Linked DNA regions of Aromatoleum aromaticum EbN1. The protein of the gene in region 2 interacts with the protein of the main gene of each other region in a pairwise test. Links are inferred from orthologs where the notes say so. Each region holds a gene or a part of one and is shown on either strand. Other genes may lie near its edges.

Region 1 (3,260 bases), 1.0 Mb from region 2 along the record:
GCATCGCTGGTGTGCCAGGATGGCTTGCACCGGGTCGCGCTGGAACTCGATCTCGGCGAATATCTCCGCCTGGGCGAAGGCGAGATGAAGAGCGGCGGCTTTCGTCGCCCGTCGATTCTCGCGGATGCGCTCGAGGCGGTGTTCGCGGCGACATTTCTCGATCAGGGCTTCGCCGCCGCGAAAGCGGTGATCGATCGCCTCTACGACCCGATGATCGCCGCGATCGATCCGGGCGTTGCCGCGAAAGACCCGAAAACGGCGCTGCAGGAACTGCTGCAGGGGCGCAAGCTGCCGCTGCCGACCTATGTGATGGCCAAGGTCCACGGCGAAGCCCATGCGCAGGAATTCGAGGTGGTGTGCGAGGTCAACGCACTGAACCTTCGCACCACCGGCCGCGGCACCAACCGTCGTGCCGCAGAACAGCAAGCAGCGGAACTCGCGCTGGCCCAGTTGAGGAAGCCATGAACCAGGAAGACACGCCGCAAGCCGATGACAAGGCGCTGTTTCGCACCGGCTTCGTCGCCATCGTCGGGCGTCCCAACGTGGGCAAGTCGACTTTGCTGAACCGGCTGATCGGGCAGAAGATCAGCATCGTCTCCCGCAAGGCCCAGACCACGCGGCATCGCGTCACCGGCATTCTGACGAGCGACAACGCGCAGTTCGTGTTCGTCGATACGCCCGGTTTCCAGACACGCCATCGCAACGCGCTGAATCGCTCGATGAATCGCACCGTGTCGCAGGTGCTCGGCGACGTCGATCTGGTGTTCCTGGTGATCGAGGCCGGGCGCTTCGGCGACGACGACCGCAAGGTCGTCTCGGTGTTGCCGGGCGACGCGAAAGTGGTGCTGGTCATCAACAAGGTCGACCGGCTGGGCGACAAGAGCCAGCTCCTGCCGTTCATCGCGAAGATGGCGGAAGTCTATCCCTTCACCGAAATCGTGCCGTTGAGTGCCGAACGCGGCACGAACGTCGAAGCTCTCGTGAAAACGGCCACGCCGTTGCTGCCAGAAGGCGAGCCGATGTACGGCGCCGACGAGATCACCGATCGCAGCGAACGTTTCCTGGCGGCTGAATTCCTGCGCGAGAAGCTGTTCCGCCTGCTCGGCGACGAACTGCCCTACGGCGTGGCCGTCGAGATCGAGAAGTTCGAGACGGAAGGCAACCTGCGTCGAATTTATGCAGCTGTCGTGGTCGACAGGTCCAGCCACAAGGGCATCGTCATCGGCAAGGGGGGCGAGCAACTGAAGCGTATCGCCTCCGAGGCGCGTGTCGAACTCGAGAAGCTTTTCGACGGCAAGGTGTTCCTCGAAGTGTGGGTCAAGGTGAAGAGCGGCTGGGCCGATGACGAACGGGCGCTCAAGAGTCTCGGCTACGAATAACCCGACCATGCGCGTGGGGCCGTGAGCCAGAAGCAGCGCATCGACCAGCAACCTGCGTTCGTCCTGCACACTTATCCGTGGCGCGAAACCAGCTTGGTCGTCGAGATTTTCTCGCGCGACCACGGCCGAGTCGCGCTGGTCGCCAAGGGCGCGCGCCGGCCGATGTCAGCGCTGCGCGGCGTGATCATGGCGTTCCAGCCGCTGCTGATGGACTGGTCCGGCGGGGGCGAGGTCAAGACCCTGGTGCGTGCCGAGTGGCGCGGCGGGCAGCCGCTGCTCACCGGTCGGGCATTGATGTGCGGTTACTACCTCAATGAACTGCTGGTGCGGCTCACCGCACGCGAGGATGCGCACCCGGCGCTGTTCGAGGCCTATGCGGACGCGCTTTCGCAACTCGGACGCGGCGACGTGGCACCGATCCTGCGGCGCTTCGAACTCACGCTGCTGCGCGAACTCGGTTACGGCATCGGCCTGGACCTCGAAGGCGACTCGAACCGGCCCGTTGATCCCGTGCAGCAGTACGTCTATATAATCGAGAAAGGTCCGGTACGGCTCGCCGGCGACGACGAAGGCCTGCCGGGCGTGAGCGGCCAGACGCTGCTCGACATGGCGCACGGGGATTTTTCCCGCGCCGAAACCCTTTTCCAGAGCAAGGCGCTGCTGCGCCTGCTGATCAACCACTATCTCGGCGGACAGCCGCTGCAGTCGCGCCGGGTGCTGAAGGAGTTGCAGGAACTGTGATCGAACTCGGCGTCAACATCGACCACGTCGCGACGCTGCGTCAGGCGCGCCGCACGTGGGAACCGGATCCCGCCTGGGCGGCGATGGAAGCTCATCTGGGCGGAGCGGACGGCATCACCGTGCATCTGCGCGAAGACCGCCGCCACATTCAGGACGAGGACGTGCGCAGGCTGCGCGAACTCACGCAGGTCAAGCTGAACCTCGAGATGGCCGCGACCGACGAGATGGTCGGCATCGCATGCGCGCTCAGGCCCGAGATGGCGATGCTGGTGCCCGAAGGGCGCCACGAGGTGACCACCGAGGGCGGACTCGACGTGCTGGCGCAGGAAGGGCGGCTGAAGGACGTCGTCGCACGGCTCGCCGATGCCGGAATCGTCACGAGCGTGTTCATCGATGCCGAACTCGGGCAGGTCGAAGCGGCGGCCCGCATCGGCGCCCGGGTCTGCGAAATCCATACCGGCCCCTACGCCCATGCATTCCACGCCGCCGGCCGCGATCCGCAGAGTGCTGCGGTCGTGGACGAGATCGACAAGGTCCGCCGCGCCGGCGAGGCGATCCGGGCGCTTGGCATGCGCTTCAATGCCGGCCATGCGCTGAACTACTACAACGTGCAGCCGATCGCGCGTTTGCCGGAGGTGCGCGAACTGCATATCGGCCACGCGATCGTCAGCCGTTCGGTGTTCACCGGCCTGCGCGACGCGGTGCGCGAAATGAAGCGGCTGATGCGCGAGGCCGCCGGCGTCGGGCGATGAGCCGAGGCGCATGATCCACGGCATCGGCACCGACATCGTGCAAATCGAACGCGTGCAGCGCTCGCTGGATCGTCATGGGGCGCGCTTCGCCGCGCGCATTCTTGCTGCGTCCGAGCGCGACGGTTTTGCGGCGAGCCGCGACCCCGCGCGCTTCCTCGCCAAGCGCTTCGCCGCCAAGGAAGCGTTCGGCAAGGCGCTCGGAACAGGCGTCGCGATTCCGGCAACGCTGCACGCGGTGGCGGTTGACCACGACGAGCGCGGCAAGCCGCTGTATTGCTACGGTACGGCACTGGCCGGCTTTCTGGCCGAGCGCGGCCTCAGTGCACATTTGAGCCTCACCGACGAAGTGGACTACGTCGTCGCCTTCGCCCTGATCGAGAAACGATGA
Region 2 (3,465 bases):
CTGGCCTTCGGCGTACAGCGTGTCGAACGCGAGCGAGGACTTGCCCGATCCCGACAGGCCGGTGATCACGGTCAGCCGGTTGCGCGGCAGGTCGAGGCTGATGTTCTTCAGGTTATGGGTGCGGGCGCCGCGGATGCGGATTTCGTCCATGGGGCGGGGGAATTGCCGGAGGGGGAACGCGCCACTATACGAGAGAACACCGGTCGATCCAAACTGGATGACGGCGAATGCTAGAATCGCCGCTTTGATCCGCCACGTCCCCCTAATGTCCCGATTCGAGCACGATTCCATGACCCCCGCGGAGAAGCGGGCCGGCATGAGCCTCGCGGCGATTTTCGCGCTGCGCATGCTCGGCCTGTTCCTGATCCTGCCGGTGTTCGCGGTTCATGCCCACGAGATTCCCGGCGGGGACGACCTGACGCTCGTCGGGCTGGCGATCGGCGCATACGGGCTGACGCAGGCGTTCCTGCAGATCGCCTACGGCGCCGCATCCGACCGTTTCGGCCGCAAGCCGGTGATCGTGTTCGGCCTGCTGCTGTTCGTCATCGGCAGCGCCGTGGCCGCCTTGGCCGACAGCATCTACATCGTGATCGTCGGCCGGGTCCTGCAGGGCGCGGGCGCGATTTCCGCCGCCGTGACCGCGCTCGCCGCGGACCTCACGCGCGACCAGCACCGCACCAAGGTGATGGCGATGATCGGGTCGAGCATCGGCCTGGTGTTCGCGATTTCGATGGTCGCGGCGCCGCTGCTCTACACGATGGTCGGCATGAGCGGGATTTTCTGGCTGACCGCGGTGCTGGCCTTCCTTGCGATCGGCGTCGTCGTCTACGTCGTGCCGACGGTGCCGGTCATTCCGCGCGCCGCCGGCGGCAGGCTCGTCGATGTCCTGCATAACGGGCAGCTGATGCGACTGAACGTCGGCGTGTTCGCGCTGCACCTGATCCAGACCGCGATGTGGGTGCTGGTGCCCGCCGCGATCGTCGCCGGCGGCGCATTGCCGCTGCCCGAGCACTGGAAAGTGTATCTTCCCGCGGTGCTGCTGTCGTTCGCGTTGATGGTGCCGGCGGTGATCGTCGCCGAGCGCCGCGGCATGATGAAGGTGATCTTCAATGCGGCGATCGCGCTGCTCGTCGTCGTGCAGCTCGGCCTGTATGCGTTCGGCGACAGCCTGCTGGCGCTCGGCTTGTGGCTGACGCTGTTTTTCGTCGCCTTCAACGTGCTCGAGGCGGTCCTGCCGTCGTGGATATCGAAGATCGCGCCGGCCCACGCGCGAGGCACTGCGCTCGGCGTCTACAATACGCTGCAATCCGTCGGTCTCTTTCTCGGCGGGATGCTCGGCGGCTGGATCGCGCAGAACTACGGACCGTCGGCCGTCAACCTGGCCTGCGGGTTGCTCGCGCTGGTCTGGCTGATGGTAGCGGCGACAATGAACTCGCCTCCCCGTCGTGCCGTGGCTCCGGTGGCACGTTAACCCCTACATGAGGAGAATCGCATGGCATCCCTGAACAAAGTGATCCTGATCGGCAATCTCGGCAAGGATCCCGAAACACGCTATGCCCCCAGCGGCGATGCGATCTGCAACATCACGGTGGCGACGAGCGAAACCTGGAAGGACAAGGCGACCGGCGAAAAGAAGGAGCAGACCGAATGGCATCGCGTCGTGTTCTTCGGCCGGCTCGCCGAAATCGTGGCGCAGTACCTGCGCAAGGGCAGCCAGATCTACGTCGAAGGCCGGCTGCAGACGCGCAAGTGGCAGGACAAGGAAGGGCAGGACCGCTACACGACCGAGATCCGCGGCGACGAGATGAAGATGCTCGGTTCGCGTCAGGGCGCGGGTGATGCATCGGGTCGCCAGTACGACGCGGGCGGCTACGACGCGCCCGCCGCGTCGCGCCCGAGCCCGCAACCGGCCGCCCCGGCGAAGGCTCCGACGAAGAGCAGCGGCGCCGGTTTCGGCGATTTCGACGACGACATTCCGTTCTGACATCCGGCTTTGACGCGGTGTCGACCGTCCGCAAGGGCGGTTTTTCCTTTCGCTCAGCTGCCCAGCGCCTGGCGCATCCGCTCAAGCGCTTCGGTAAGCAGCGTTCGGGTGCAGCCGAAATTCAGGCGCACGAACCCGGGCATTCCGAACGGCGCGCCGTCGGACAGGCCGACGCCGGCGGCTTCGAAGAACTTCGCCGGGTCTTCGAGCCGGGCACCGCGGCAGTCGATCCACGCGAGGTAAGTCGCCTGCGGTCGTGCCGCCTCGATTCCCGGCATCGTGTCGATCGCGGCCATCACGATGTCGCGGTTGCCGCGCAGGTAGTCGAGCAGCGCCGTGCGCCACGGCCCGCCGTCGCGGTAGGCCGCTTCGGCGGCGACCATCCCGAGCACGTTCGGATGCGGCACGATGCCATGCATAGCGTGACGAAAGCGCCGCCTCAGGCTGCTGTCCGAAATGACGGCGAAAGCACAGTACAGCGCGGGGATGTTCCACGTCTTCGACGGCGCCATCAGCGTGATGGTGCGTTGCGCGACCGACGCATCGAGCGCGGCGATCGGGACGTGCGGGGCGTCGTCGTCGAGCACCAGGCCGCAGTGGATTTCGTCGGAACAGATCGTCAGGTCGTGCCGCTCGGCGAGGTCGGCGAGCCAGCGCAATTCGTCCCGGTCGAACACGCGGCCGACCGGGTTGTGCGGGTTGCACAGCATCAGCAGGCGGCTGCGCGGGCTCAGCGCGGCTTCGAACGCGTCGCGATCCCAGCGCCAGCGACCGTCGGCGAAGGCGAGCGGACGCGTCACGAGGCGACGATCGCTGTTGCCCGGCGCAGCGAGGAACGGCGGGTAGACCGGCGTTGCGGTCAGCACTTCGTCGCCGGCTTCGCCAGTGATGCGGCAGGCGAGATTGAAGCCGGTCACGACGCCGGGCAGCCACACCAGCCAGTCCGGTTCGATCCGCCACCCGTGGTCGCGCGCGAGGCCTTCGATCACCGCTTCGACCAGGCCGGGCCAGGCGTCGGTGTAGCCGAAGACGCGGTGGTCGAGGCGGCGCTGCAGCGCTTCGACGACCGGCGGCGGCGCGGCGAAATCCATGTCGGCGACCCACAGCGGAAGGATGTCGCGCCCTGCATAGCGTCCCCATTTTTCGCCAGGAACGCGGCGCCGGTCTATCGGGGTGTCGAAATCGAAAATCGGATTCATCGTCGTCGGTCCTGGTGCGATGCCGGGCCTTTGTCCCGTGCAGCGGATACAATTGCGGAAAACTACCCGAATGTGCAGGAGGAAGACAACGTGCAGCACGTCACCGCCCACCCCGACGGCATTCTTGCGGTCGATGCCGGCTACGGCCGGCCCGGCGTCGCGGCGATCCACCTGGTCATCCATCAGGGGCACGCCGCAGTGATCGACGCCGGCACGAACGCGTCCGTGCCGCGCGTGCTCGGTGCCCTCGTCGCTGCCGGCATCCCTCCCGAAAACGTCGAC

Evidence for each region. The genes of interacting proteins can lie anywhere in the genome.
Region 1: the proteins of ssb (region 2) and recO interact in binary tests that used the Escherichia coli proteins (3 or more experiments, as listed by UniProt). The link is inferred for Aromatoleum aromaticum EbN1 from one-to-one orthologs.

Annotation. Positions count from the first base shown.
Region 1 is NC_006513.1:3,298,117-3,301,376, forward strand. Bases 261-3,260 are described here. They hold recO (DNA repair protein RecO), read left to right. Parts: upstream 261-1,400; coding sequence 1,401-2,120; downstream 2,121-3,260. Other genes in these bases: rnc (ribonuclease III), read left to right, coding at 261-465; era (GTPase Era), read left to right, coding at 462-1,379; EBN1_RS15705 (pyridoxine 5'-phosphate synthase), read left to right, coding at 2,117-2,872; acpS (holo-ACP synthase), read left to right, coding at 2,883-3,260; nagZ (beta-N-acetylhexosaminidase), read left to right, coding at 3,257-3,260. In the rest of the region: more of rnc, read left to right, coding at 1-260. UniProt on the Escherichia coli protein: Involved in DNA repair and RecF pathway recombination.
Region 2 is NC_006513.1:2,278,713-2,282,177, forward strand. Bases 292-3,238 are described here. They hold ssb (single-stranded DNA-binding protein), read left to right. Parts: upstream 292-1,492; coding sequence 1,493-1,984; downstream 1,985-3,238. Other genes in these bases: EBN1_RS10865 (MFS transporter), read left to right, coding at 292-1,471; EBN1_RS10875 (MalY/PatB family protein), read right to left, coding at 2,038-3,183. Outside these bases: excinuclease ABC subunit UvrA, read right to left, coding at 1-150; more of EBN1_RS10865, read left to right, coding at 290-291; EBN1_RS10880 (MBL fold metallo-hydrolase), read left to right, coding at 3,274-3,465. UniProt on the Escherichia coli protein: Plays an important role in DNA replication, recombination and repair. Binds to ssDNA and to an array of partner proteins to recruit them to their sites of action during DNA metabolism. Acts as a sliding platform that migrates on DNA via reptation.